DNA from 3 places in the Bacillus sp. NEAU-Y102 genome. Region 3 is predicted to be linked to each of the others. Evidence: a T-box and tRNA genes for the amino acid it is inferred to sense, from the RefSeq annotation. Region 3 holds a T-box; the other regions hold tRNA genes.
What was found. A T-box is a leader RNA that pairs with one kind of tRNA and senses whether it is charged. The one in region 3 lies ahead of ileS (isoleucine--tRNA ligase), so its partner is inferred to be a tRNA-Ile.
Positions count from the first base shown of each region.

Region 1: it encodes a tRNA-Ile, which carries the amino acid that the T-box ahead of ileS (isoleucine--tRNA ligase) is inferred to sense. The anticodon was not compared.
Region 2: it encodes a tRNA-Ile, which carries the amino acid that the T-box ahead of ileS (isoleucine--tRNA ligase) is inferred to sense. The anticodon was not compared.

Region 1 is NZ_JBTWFK010000015.1:127-3,377, forward strand. Features, by position in the region: tRNA gene ACYFX0_RS27630 (tRNA-Val) at 3-78, shown strand; tRNA gene ACYFX0_RS27635 (tRNA-Thr) at 83-158, shown strand; tRNA gene ACYFX0_RS27640 (tRNA-Lys) at 172-247, shown strand; tRNA gene ACYFX0_RS27645 (tRNA-Leu) at 262-342, shown strand; tRNA gene ACYFX0_RS27650 (tRNA-Gly) at 372-446, shown strand; tRNA gene ACYFX0_RS27655 (tRNA-Leu) at 463-551, shown strand; tRNA gene ACYFX0_RS27660 (tRNA-Arg) at 555-628, shown strand; tRNA gene ACYFX0_RS27665 (tRNA-Pro) at 639-712, shown strand; tRNA gene ACYFX0_RS27670 (tRNA-Ala) at 728-800, shown strand; tRNA gene ACYFX0_RS27675 (tRNA-Met) at 821-897, shown strand; tRNA gene ACYFX0_RS27680 (tRNA-Ile) at 902-978, shown strand; tRNA gene ACYFX0_RS27685 (tRNA-Ser) at 996-1,088, shown strand; tRNA gene ACYFX0_RS27690 (tRNA-Met) at 1,117-1,193, shown strand; tRNA gene ACYFX0_RS27695 (tRNA-Asp) at 1,197-1,272, shown strand; tRNA gene ACYFX0_RS27700 (tRNA-Phe) at 1,282-1,357, shown strand; tRNA gene ACYFX0_RS27705 (tRNA-Thr) at 1,372-1,447, shown strand; tRNA gene ACYFX0_RS27710 (tRNA-Lys) at 1,458-1,533, shown strand; tRNA gene ACYFX0_RS27715 (tRNA-Gly) at 1,547-1,617, shown strand; tRNA gene ACYFX0_RS27720 (tRNA-Ile) at 1,628-1,704, shown strand; tRNA gene ACYFX0_RS27725 (tRNA-Asn) at 1,712-1,786, shown strand; tRNA gene ACYFX0_RS27730 (tRNA-Ser) at 1,794-1,884, shown strand; tRNA gene ACYFX0_RS27735 (tRNA-Glu) at 1,890-1,961, shown strand; gene ACYFX0_RS27740 (MFS transporter) at 2,108-3,251, opposite strand, start outside.
Region 2 is NZ_JBTWFK010000014.1:605-3,855, forward strand. Features, by position in the region: tRNA gene ACYFX0_RS26725 (tRNA-Lys) at 1-70, shown strand, start outside; tRNA gene ACYFX0_RS26730 (tRNA-Leu) at 86-166, shown strand; tRNA gene ACYFX0_RS26735 (tRNA-Gly) at 196-270, shown strand; tRNA gene ACYFX0_RS26740 (tRNA-Leu) at 287-375, shown strand; tRNA gene ACYFX0_RS26745 (tRNA-Arg) at 379-452, shown strand; tRNA gene ACYFX0_RS26750 (tRNA-Pro) at 463-536, shown strand; tRNA gene ACYFX0_RS26755 (tRNA-Ala) at 552-624, shown strand; tRNA gene ACYFX0_RS26760 (tRNA-Ser) at 645-737, shown strand; tRNA gene ACYFX0_RS26765 (tRNA-Ser) at 792-884, shown strand; tRNA gene ACYFX0_RS26770 (tRNA-Met) at 905-981, shown strand; tRNA gene ACYFX0_RS26775 (tRNA-Asp) at 985-1,060, shown strand; tRNA gene ACYFX0_RS26780 (tRNA-Phe) at 1,069-1,144, shown strand; tRNA gene ACYFX0_RS26785 (tRNA-Thr) at 1,155-1,227, shown strand; tRNA gene ACYFX0_RS26790 (tRNA-Trp) at 1,234-1,304, shown strand; tRNA gene ACYFX0_RS26795 (tRNA-Ile) at 1,314-1,387, shown strand; tRNA gene ACYFX0_RS26800 (tRNA-Asn) at 1,399-1,473, shown strand; tRNA gene ACYFX0_RS26805 (tRNA-Glu) at 1,475-1,546, shown strand; gene ACYFX0_RS26810 (CBS domain-containing protein) at 1,676-2,095, shown strand; gene ACYFX0_RS26815 (DUF3965 domain-containing protein) at 2,417-3,251, shown strand, end outside.
Region 3 is NZ_JBTWFK010000004.1:240,360-243,610, reverse strand. Features, by position in the region: gene ileS (isoleucine--tRNA ligase) at 1-1,473, opposite strand, end outside; T-box leader at 1,528-1,767, opposite strand; gene ACYFX0_RS13080 (tetratricopeptide repeat protein) at 1,860-3,251, opposite strand, start outside.

The DNA of each region.
Region 1 (3,251 bases), on a different contig from region 3:
ATGGAGGATTAGCTCAGCTGGGAGAGCACCTGCCTTACAAGCAGGGGGTCGGCGGTTCGATCCCGTCATCCTCCACCATTTAGCCGACTTAGCTCAATTGGTAGAGCAACTGACTTGTAATCAGTAGGTTGGGGGTTCAAGTCCTCTAGTCGGCACCAGTTTTAATTTTGAGAGCCATTAGCTCAGTTGGTAGAGCATCTGACTTTTAATCAGAGGGTCGAAGGTTCGAATCCTTCATGGCTCACCATTTTAATGAAATATGCGGGTGTGGCGGAATTGGCAGACGCACTAGACTTAGGATCTAGCGCCTTTGGCGTGGGGGTTCGACTCCCTTCACCCGCACTTTTAATAAAATATCTCAAACATGTCTTGCGGAAGTAGTTCAGTGGTAGAATACAACCTTGCCAAGGTTGGGGTCGCGGGTTCGAATCCCGTCTTCCGCTCCAATTTTCAATATGACATGCCGGGGTGGCGGAACAGGCAGACGCACAGGACTTAAAATCCTGCGGTGGGTGACCACCGTGCGGGTTCGACCCCCGCCCTCGGCACCATATGCGCCCGTAGCTCAATTGGATAGAGCGTTTGACTACGGATCAAGAGGTTAGGGGTTCGACTCCTCTCGGGCGCGCTTTTATTAACGGGAAGTGGCTCAGCTTGGTAGAGCACCTGGTTTGGGACCAGGGGGTCGCAGGTTCAAATCCTGTCTTCCCGATATTCCCAAAAACATGGGGCCTTAGCTCAGCTGGGAGAGCGCCTGCCTTGCACGCAGGAGGTCAGCGGTTCGATCCCGCTAGGCTCCACTTATTTTAATATCATTTATGGCGGTGTAGCTCAGCTGGCTAGAGCGTACGGTTCATACCCGTGAGGTCGGGGGTTCGATCCCCTCCGCCGCTACCATAAAGGACCTTTAGCTCAGCTGGTTAGAGCAGACGGCTCATAACCGTCCGGTCGTAGGTTCGAGTCCTACAAGGTCCACCACTAAAGGTTTATATCTCGGAGGTATACCCAAGTTCGGCTGAAGGGATCGGTCTTGAAAACCGACAGGCGGCGAGAGTCGCGCGGGGGTTCGAATCCCTCTACCTCCTCCATTTTTTCTTAAATTACATATTATATCATCGCGGGGTGGAGCAGTACGGTAGCTCGTCGGGCTCATAACCCGAAGGTCGCAGGTTCAAATCCTGTCCCCGCAACCAAATGGTCCCGTGGTGTAGTGGTTAACATGCCTGCCTGTCACGCAGGAGATCGCCGGTTCGACCCCGGTCGGGACCGCCATTTTAATAAGGCTCGGTAGCTCAGTCGGTAGAGCAGAGGACTGAAAATCCTCGTGTCGGCGGTTCGATTCCGTCCCGAGCCACCATTTTGAAGTCGCAAGCCGGCTTAGCTCAATTGGTAGAGCAACTGACTTGTAATCAGTAGGTTGGGGGTTCAAGTCCTCTAGCCGGCACCACTTTCAAAATGAGCCATTAGCTCAGTTGGTAGAGCATCTGACTTTTAATCAGAGGGTCGAAGGTTCGAATCCTTCATGGCTCACCATTTTCAATTTTATGCGGGTGTAGTTTAGTGGTAAAACAAGAGCCTTCCAAGCTCTGGTCGAGAGTTCGATTCTCTTCACCCGCTTTTCAATTATGGGCCTATAGCTCAGCTGGTTAGAGCGCACGCCTGATAAGCGTGAGGTCGATGGTTCGAGTCCATTTAGGCCCACCATAATTGTTCCGCAGTAGCTCAGTGGTAGAGCTATCGGCTGTTAACCGATCGGTCGTAGGTTCGAGTCCTACCTGCGGAGCCATATTTATAGAGAAGTACCCAAGTGGCTCAAGGGGCTCCCCTGCTAAGGGAGTAGATCGCGAACGCGGTGCGAGGGTTCGAATCCCTTCTTCTCTGCCAGAACTGGCCCGTTGGTCAAGTGGTTAAGACACCGCCCTTTCACGGCGGTAACACGGGTTCGAATCCCGTACGGGTCATACTAAAAGAGATAGCATAATCTGCTATCTCTTTTTTGTTGTGTATAGATATAGAAGAAGCTATGACAGATTATAAATAATAAGTTTAAAATAGGATTACCTTTTCTCATACATAAGAAAAGGTAATCCTATTTTTTGAATATGTTTTAACTTTCTATTGAATGTTCATCTTGTTTAATAACAACATGACTATATGCGGAGTGAAGAGTTTTGTAGCCTAAAAGTGCAATAGTTAAGGCAAGGCCTCCTGCTATAATAGCCACATTAAATCCTACATGGGCTCCAAAGTTATCAATAACTAAACCAGCTATCGCTGATCCTAGGGAGACTCCAATTCCAAGTCCTGTAATTGCCCAAGTCATTCCTTCGGTTATCTTTGATTCAGGTACGATTTTTTCCACAAGCCCCATAGTAATAATCATAGTAGGAGCGACAGATAGCCCTGCAAAGAAAACAATAACTACTAGCCAAGTAATACTGTTTACAAAAACTAGTGGCAGCATTGTTATCATGGAAAGTGTGACCGCTATTAAAAACTGATTATAGGGTGGGGTATTGAGTTTAAGAGTACCGAAAATAAGGCCTGCCAGGCATGAACCGATTGCATAGACAGAAAGTACAAAGCTAGCAGCTACTGTGTTTCCTTGCTGCTCAGCAAAAGCTACACTAACGACATCTATTGTGCCGAAGATAGTACCTATAGCAATGAGTGTGAATACTAGTACTCGCAAAGAACCAATTTTAAATACTGTTCCGTTGTTTGTAATGTCGCGAGGGTGTACAGGCGGTTCTGTGCTTTTTTGCATAGTAAATAGGCATACCCCGATTGTAAGAAAAACAGATGATAAAAGTGGCCCTGCTTCTGGGAAGAACATAACACTTAAACTGACAGATAATACAGGACCAATTATGAAGCAAATTTCGTCGACGACCGATTCGAAGGAAAATGCTGTATGCAATTTATGGGATCCGCGGTATAGTTTAGTCCAACGTGCACGTACCATAGCTGACATATTTGGCATACAACCTGCACATAAAGCGGATAGAAATAGCGTCCAATAAGGAGCTTCATATTTCGTACATAGAAGTAAGAGGATTGTAAAGAAAACGCTAATACCTGTAGTCGGAAGAAGTATGCGAGATTGCCCTAATTGATCAGCCATCCGAGAAATATGAGGAGCTAGTAAAGCTGATGATAATGTAAAGGTAGCTGCAACAGCTCCAGCAAGCCAATAGTCACCACTTACTTGAGATAACATGGTAACAATACCAATACCCATCATTGATATG
Region 2 (3,251 bases), on a different contig from region 3:
TTAGCTCAGTTGGTAGAGCATCTGACTTTTAATCAGAGGGTCGAAGGTTCGAATCCTTCATGGCTCACCATTTTTAATAAAACATGCGGGTGTGGCGGAATTGGCAGACGCACTAGACTTAGGATCTAGCGCCTTTGGCGTGGGGGTTCGACTCCCTTCACCCGCACTTTTAATAAAACAACTCATACATGTCTTGCGGAAGTAGTTCAGTGGTAGAATACAACCTTGCCAAGGTTGGGGTCGCGGGTTCGAATCCCGTCTTCCGCTCCAATTTTCAATATGACATGCCGGGGTGGCGGAACAGGCAGACGCACAGGACTTAAAATCCTGCGGTGGGTGACCACCGTGCGGGTTCGACCCCCGCCCTCGGCACCATATGCGCCCGTAGCTCAATTGGATAGAGCGTTTGACTACGGATCAAGAGGTTAGGGGTTCGACTCCTCTCGGGCGCGCTTTTATTAACGGGAAGTGGCTCAGCTTGGTAGAGCACCTGGTTTGGGACCAGGGGGTCGCAGGTTCAAATCCTGTCTTCCCGATATTCCAAAAAACATGGGGCCTTAGCTCAGCTGGGAGAGCGCCTGCCTTGCACGCAGGAGGTCAGCGGTTCGATCCCGCTAGGCTCCACTTTATTTAATATATGTCTCGGAGGTATACCCAAGTTCGGCTGAAGGGATCGGTCTTGAAAACCGACAGGCGGTGAGAATCGCGCGGGGGTTCGAATCCCTCTACCTCCTCCATTTTCTTTTAAATGGTTTAGACATATAATAATAAAATATTTATTTTTCCTTCATGGAGGTATACCCAAGTTCGGCTGAAGGGATCGGTCTTGAAAACCGACAGGCGGCGAGAGTCGCGCGGGGGTTCGAATCCCTCTACCTCCTCCATTTTTTAAATTTAATATTGTCGCGGGGTGGAGCAGTACGGTAGCTCGTCGGGCTCATAACCCGAAGGTCGCAGGTTCAAATCCTGTCCCCGCAACCAAATGGTCCCGTGGTGTAGTGGTTAACATGCCTGCCTGTCACGCAGGAGATCGCCGGTTCGACCCCGGTCGGGACCGCCATTTATGTTGGCTCGGTAGCTCAGTCGGTAGAGCAGAGGACTGAAAATCCTCGTGTCGGCGGTTCGATTCCGTCCCGAGCCACCATTTTTTTTATGCCGGCTTAGCTCAATTGGTAGAGCAACTGACTTGTAATCAGTAGGTTGGGGGTTCAAGTCCTCTAGCCGGCATCATTTAGGGGCATAGTTTAAAGGTAGAACTGAGGTCTCCAAAACCTCCAGTGTGGGTTCGATTCCTACTGCCCCTGTAAGTATATGGGCCTATAGCTCAGCTGGTTAGAGCGCACGCCTGATAAGCGTGAGGTCGATGGTTCGAGTCCATTTAGGCCCATCATATATTATTCCGCAGTAGCTCAGTGGTAGAGCTATCGGCTGTTAACCGATCGGTCGTAGGTTCGAGTCCTACCTGCGGAGCCATGGCCCGTTGGTCAAGTGGTTAAGACACCGCCCTTTCACGGCGGTAACACGGGTTCGAATCCCGTACGGGTCATACAAAAAAGAGTCAGCATTATGCTGGCTCTTTTTTATTTTGTTAATCCTTTTTATAATGTTACTTTCCAGAAATAAATAAAGGAATTTTGGAAAAGCTATGGTATGTATAAAAAGGAGGAAATAAATAATGACACAAGTTAGAGACTTAATGAGTACCCATATTGTACATTGTACACCGCTAGACAATGTATATGAGGCAGCTGTAAAAATGAAGGAAGAATCGGTTGGATTAATTCCTGTTGTTGAAAATGAGCAAGTTGTTGGGCTTGTTACTGATCGAGATTTAGTTGTTCGAGGGATTGCTGAAAAACATCCTGGATCTAATAAAATTACAAATGTAATGACAACAAATATTATCTCAGTTTCTCCAAATGATTCTATTGAAAAAGCTACAGAGCTAATGGCACAGTATCAAATTAGACGGTTACCAGTAGTTGATAGTGGTCAGCTTATTGGCATGTTAGCACTAGGAGATTTAGCTATAAGGGAATCAGCAGATGATCAAGCTGGATTTGCCTTGAGCGAAATCTCAGAGCGTACAGAGTAAATTGAAACTTTAATTAACCGAGAGTTTAATGGTCACTCATAAAGAGCTAAATTATATATAAAGTTCAGATGCATTATTCTAGCATATATGGATTAAACTAATATGTTAGCGTGATGTATCTGAGACATTATATAATAAGGATACGGTTAATAATTTCGACATTTTTTTAAAATTTGTTATTCTTAATTTTTAATAAGAGAAAAGATGATATACTGATAGATATAAGTATTATGATAGATTTTGAATATAACAATATTAATTTTTAGTGGTGCGATAATAAATTAATATTTCCTACATAGATGAAAAGGGAAGGGGAATTATATGAAGGCTGTACAGGGCGATCCAAATTGGAATTTGGTTACAGATACATATATAGAACCAAATAATTTCGCTGAATTATTTTCTTTGCTTGTACCTTGTCACCCAAAAGGTGAGGGGAAAGAACGAACTATATTAGTATGGAAAGAGAAAGAATTTTATAAAGAAGAAAATTTAGCGGCATTTATCGTATATGGCATGAATAAAGCAAAGAAATTACCGCAGTTTCATAAAGATGAAATTCCAACTTTAGTGCGTATTCTTCGCTTATGCCAAGAGATTGGTTGGTATGAAGAGGCAAATGATTTTATGATAGCGCAAGGATTAGCTGAGTTTGTTCATACTTCATTGGAATATGAAACATGGGATCTTTTGACGCAATCAGTTGCTTTAAATTATTTAATTATTAAATATCGTATAGGTGAATTGACAGATAGGGATATTGAAATTTGGGATAGAGTTAAATTTAATGAGAAGTGTATAACCGATTGTAAACATTTATTATCTCATAAAGAAGTATTGGAATTTACATTCTTTTATATGTGCAAGAGAGCGAAATCATTATCAAAAGAGCAATTAAATAGTGATATGATGAGTTTAGCAATGTATTGTAATACTTTTGTATATGATTTGTATACACATGATTTATTACGGAAATATCGTAAGTGTACAGATTTCCTATCATATTATGGACCTAGTCAGGCAGTTTTAGCATGTCAAAGAGCTGTATTATCTCAAATTTCCGATCGCTTAGACCCATTAAAGACAACGCATGTAGATGATTATTTATATGTGATGAAAGAAATGATGGAGCATATGACGATAGGAGTAATGGATC
Region 3 (3,251 bases):
AGGCTTATGCAATTCCAAATCTTCTGGTGTTTCGTTCGTACTATGCTTTCTTAATTCAGCAATGCTTTTCGGTGCGAACTGATGATTACAACTTTCACATTCCCATACGTTTAATGGCGTTCCCCAATATCTATTTCGGCTAATATTCCAGTCCACCATATTTTCTAAAAACTTACCAAATCGTCCATGTTTCATATGATCCGGATACCAAGTAACAGAATCATTATTTTGTAAAAATGTATCTTTAATTGCAGTTGTTCGGATTAACCAACTTTCTCCTGCATAATAAAGTAGTGGTGAATCACAACGCCAGCAATGCGGATAGCTATGTTCATATTTTTCTTTATGATACAGTAAACCTTCCTTCGCTAAATAACGAACGATATCCACGTCACAATCTTTTACAAATTTTCCTTTCAAAAATGGTACTGCTTCTGTATACTCACCTTTTTCATCTACAACGTGCAAGAATGACAATCCTTCACTTTGAACGACTCTATAATCATCCTCTCCATATGCTGGAGCAATATGAACAAGTCCTGTACCACTATCTGCTGTTACAAAATCTGCTGCGATAACGCGGTAACCATTTGTAACTTCTTTCATCGGAAATGGTGCTGCATAAGATGTGTTTAATAATTCTTCGCCTTTATGAACAGATAATACTTCATAATTCTCTTTTAATACTTCTTGTACACGTTCTTTCGCAACAATATATACATGACCTTCTTGTTTTGCTTTAACGTATTCCATATTTGGATGGACAGCAAGCGCTACGTTTGCTGGAAGTGTCCAAGGTGTCGTTGTCCAACCTAAGAAATACTCATTTTCACTATCTTTCACCTTAAACTTCACAGTTGCACTTAAATCTTTTACTGTTTTATACCCTTGTGCAACCTCATGTGAGCTCAATGAGGTTTGGCAGCTTGGGCAGTATGGTGAAACTCTATGTCCTTTATATAACAATCCTTTTTCATGGATCGTCCCCAAAATATGCCATACACTTTCGATATATGGATTCTCTAAAGTTACATATGGATCATCCATATCTACCCAATAACCAATACTTTCAGTGAATTCACGCCACTGCTTTTCATATGTGAAAACACTCTCTTTACACTTTTGAATAAATGGTTCAATACCATATTCTTCGATCTCATTTTTACCAGAAATACCAAGTTGCTTCTCAACACCTAGTTCTACAGGTAAACCGTGTGTATCCCATCCTGCTTTTCTTACTACTTTATAACCAGCCATCGTTTTATATCTTGCTACTAAATCTTTAATTGCCCGACCAAGTGCATGGCCGACGTGTGGTAAACCGTTCGCCGTTGGTGGCCCTTCATAAAACACAAACGATTGCGCGCCTTCTCGATTCTGAATTGATTGTTCAAAAATGCTTTGTTCGTTCCACTGCTTACGAATACGTGTTTCTCTCCCTACAGCTGACTCTTTTACATCTACTTTCTTCATCTACAATCACTCCTTTGAATGTTTTAAAAGCACACAAAAAACCCGCCCCTATGAAGTAGGGACGGGTTTACCCGCGTTACCACCCTAATTCTATTAGCTTTTCACTAATAGCGCTTAGCAACGTACTATCATACGTGTTCTTTGTAACGGTAGACATCCGTCCGGGCTTACTCACTTTCAGCCTCGGCTCCTCGGAGATGATTTTCAAATAACTTCTGCCCACCGGCTTTCAGCAATATACCGGCTCTCTGGAGAACAGTTCACTATTTTACTCTTTCTCGTCTTCAGATTTGTATACTTTATTAAAAGTTATTTTATGCCATTTGACAACTAATTGTCAACTAATTCAAAATATATTCTTATCCTTATCCCCTATTCTTATACAATTACTTTTCAAATTCTCGCAATGCTGCTAAATTTTCATCATCCTCAATAAGTTCAACAAAGAATCCCGAGTCATCCTCACGAAGGACAATTTCAAGCTCTTCCTTCGCCTCTTCATTTCTATTTAACTGTGCTAAATAACAAGCACGATCATATCTTGCTAACAAATCACTTGCATCCATTGTTAATACTTCATTTGTTATTTTTTCTGCCTTTAGTGTTTGGCCGGCACCATGATATGAAGACGCTAAAGAAAGAAGAATTACTGTTTCATTTGGATGATGTATAGAAGCATTTTCTAATACTTGAATTGCCTCTTCAAACCTTTCTTGACTTTGATATATTTCTCCTAAAGCAAGAAATGCTCTACTTACGAACGGTGTTTGCTCCGTTAATTGTAAGGTAATCTTTTCTGCTTTTCTTTCTTCCCCTGCTTTAAAGAATACTTGTGCTTGCAGAAGAAGAGTATCATAATCATCTGGTAGTTCTCGAACCATTTGCTTCGTTAATTCCAAAGCATCTCTTAACATATCTTCTTCCTCGCACTCAACGAAAAGATTTACAAGTTGCTTCGCTACTTCATAATCCCATTTATTTTCTAGTGAGGTGTGCAGAATGTCTATCGCTTCTTTATTCATCTCTACATTCTCATAAAATAGCGCAAATCGCTGTGCTGCCATACTATTTTTCGGATTTAACTTTAAAGAGATTTCATATAAATCAATTATCATAGTAACCATTGAAATTTCTTTCGCACGATTTTTCATACGATAAAAAGCTCTCGTAATGATAGATCGTTTCGGCTGTTCATGCAGCTGGCGTTCAATCCATATTTCCGTAACCGCAGCTGCAGCATACATGAATGCTGTACTTCTTTCTGCTTTTTTCACCTTTAACATATGAAGAAAATCTCGTATGTTAGACAATTTTTTATGTTGCTCTACTGCTTTTACATAAACATCAAATATACGTTCATTATCAAAATCTTTTTGTATTACTTTCATTGCAACTTCAATTGCTTTTACATTTCTTTTTTTCACTAATACTTTTGCATAATGATATAGAACTTCTATATGCTCACCATCTAATTGTAGCGCGTATTCAATCTGTGCTTGTTCTTTATCTATTTCATTCATCGCACCATGCACATATGCAATCGCATCTAAACGCCATATTTCAGGTACTTCTTCCGCTAATTGTTCTAGTTCAGTCAACAATTCTTCCTGAAGATTCATATCTACTGAAAGCTGTGCCAAATATTCCATATTAATATGCAACGGCTCTTCTTTCATCGCCTGAACCATATGACTTTGTTCTTTAAAACGGTTTTCTTCTTTTTCGTATATTTCCGCAAGCTGTAAATGTACACCTACGAAATTCCCATCAAGCTCTAA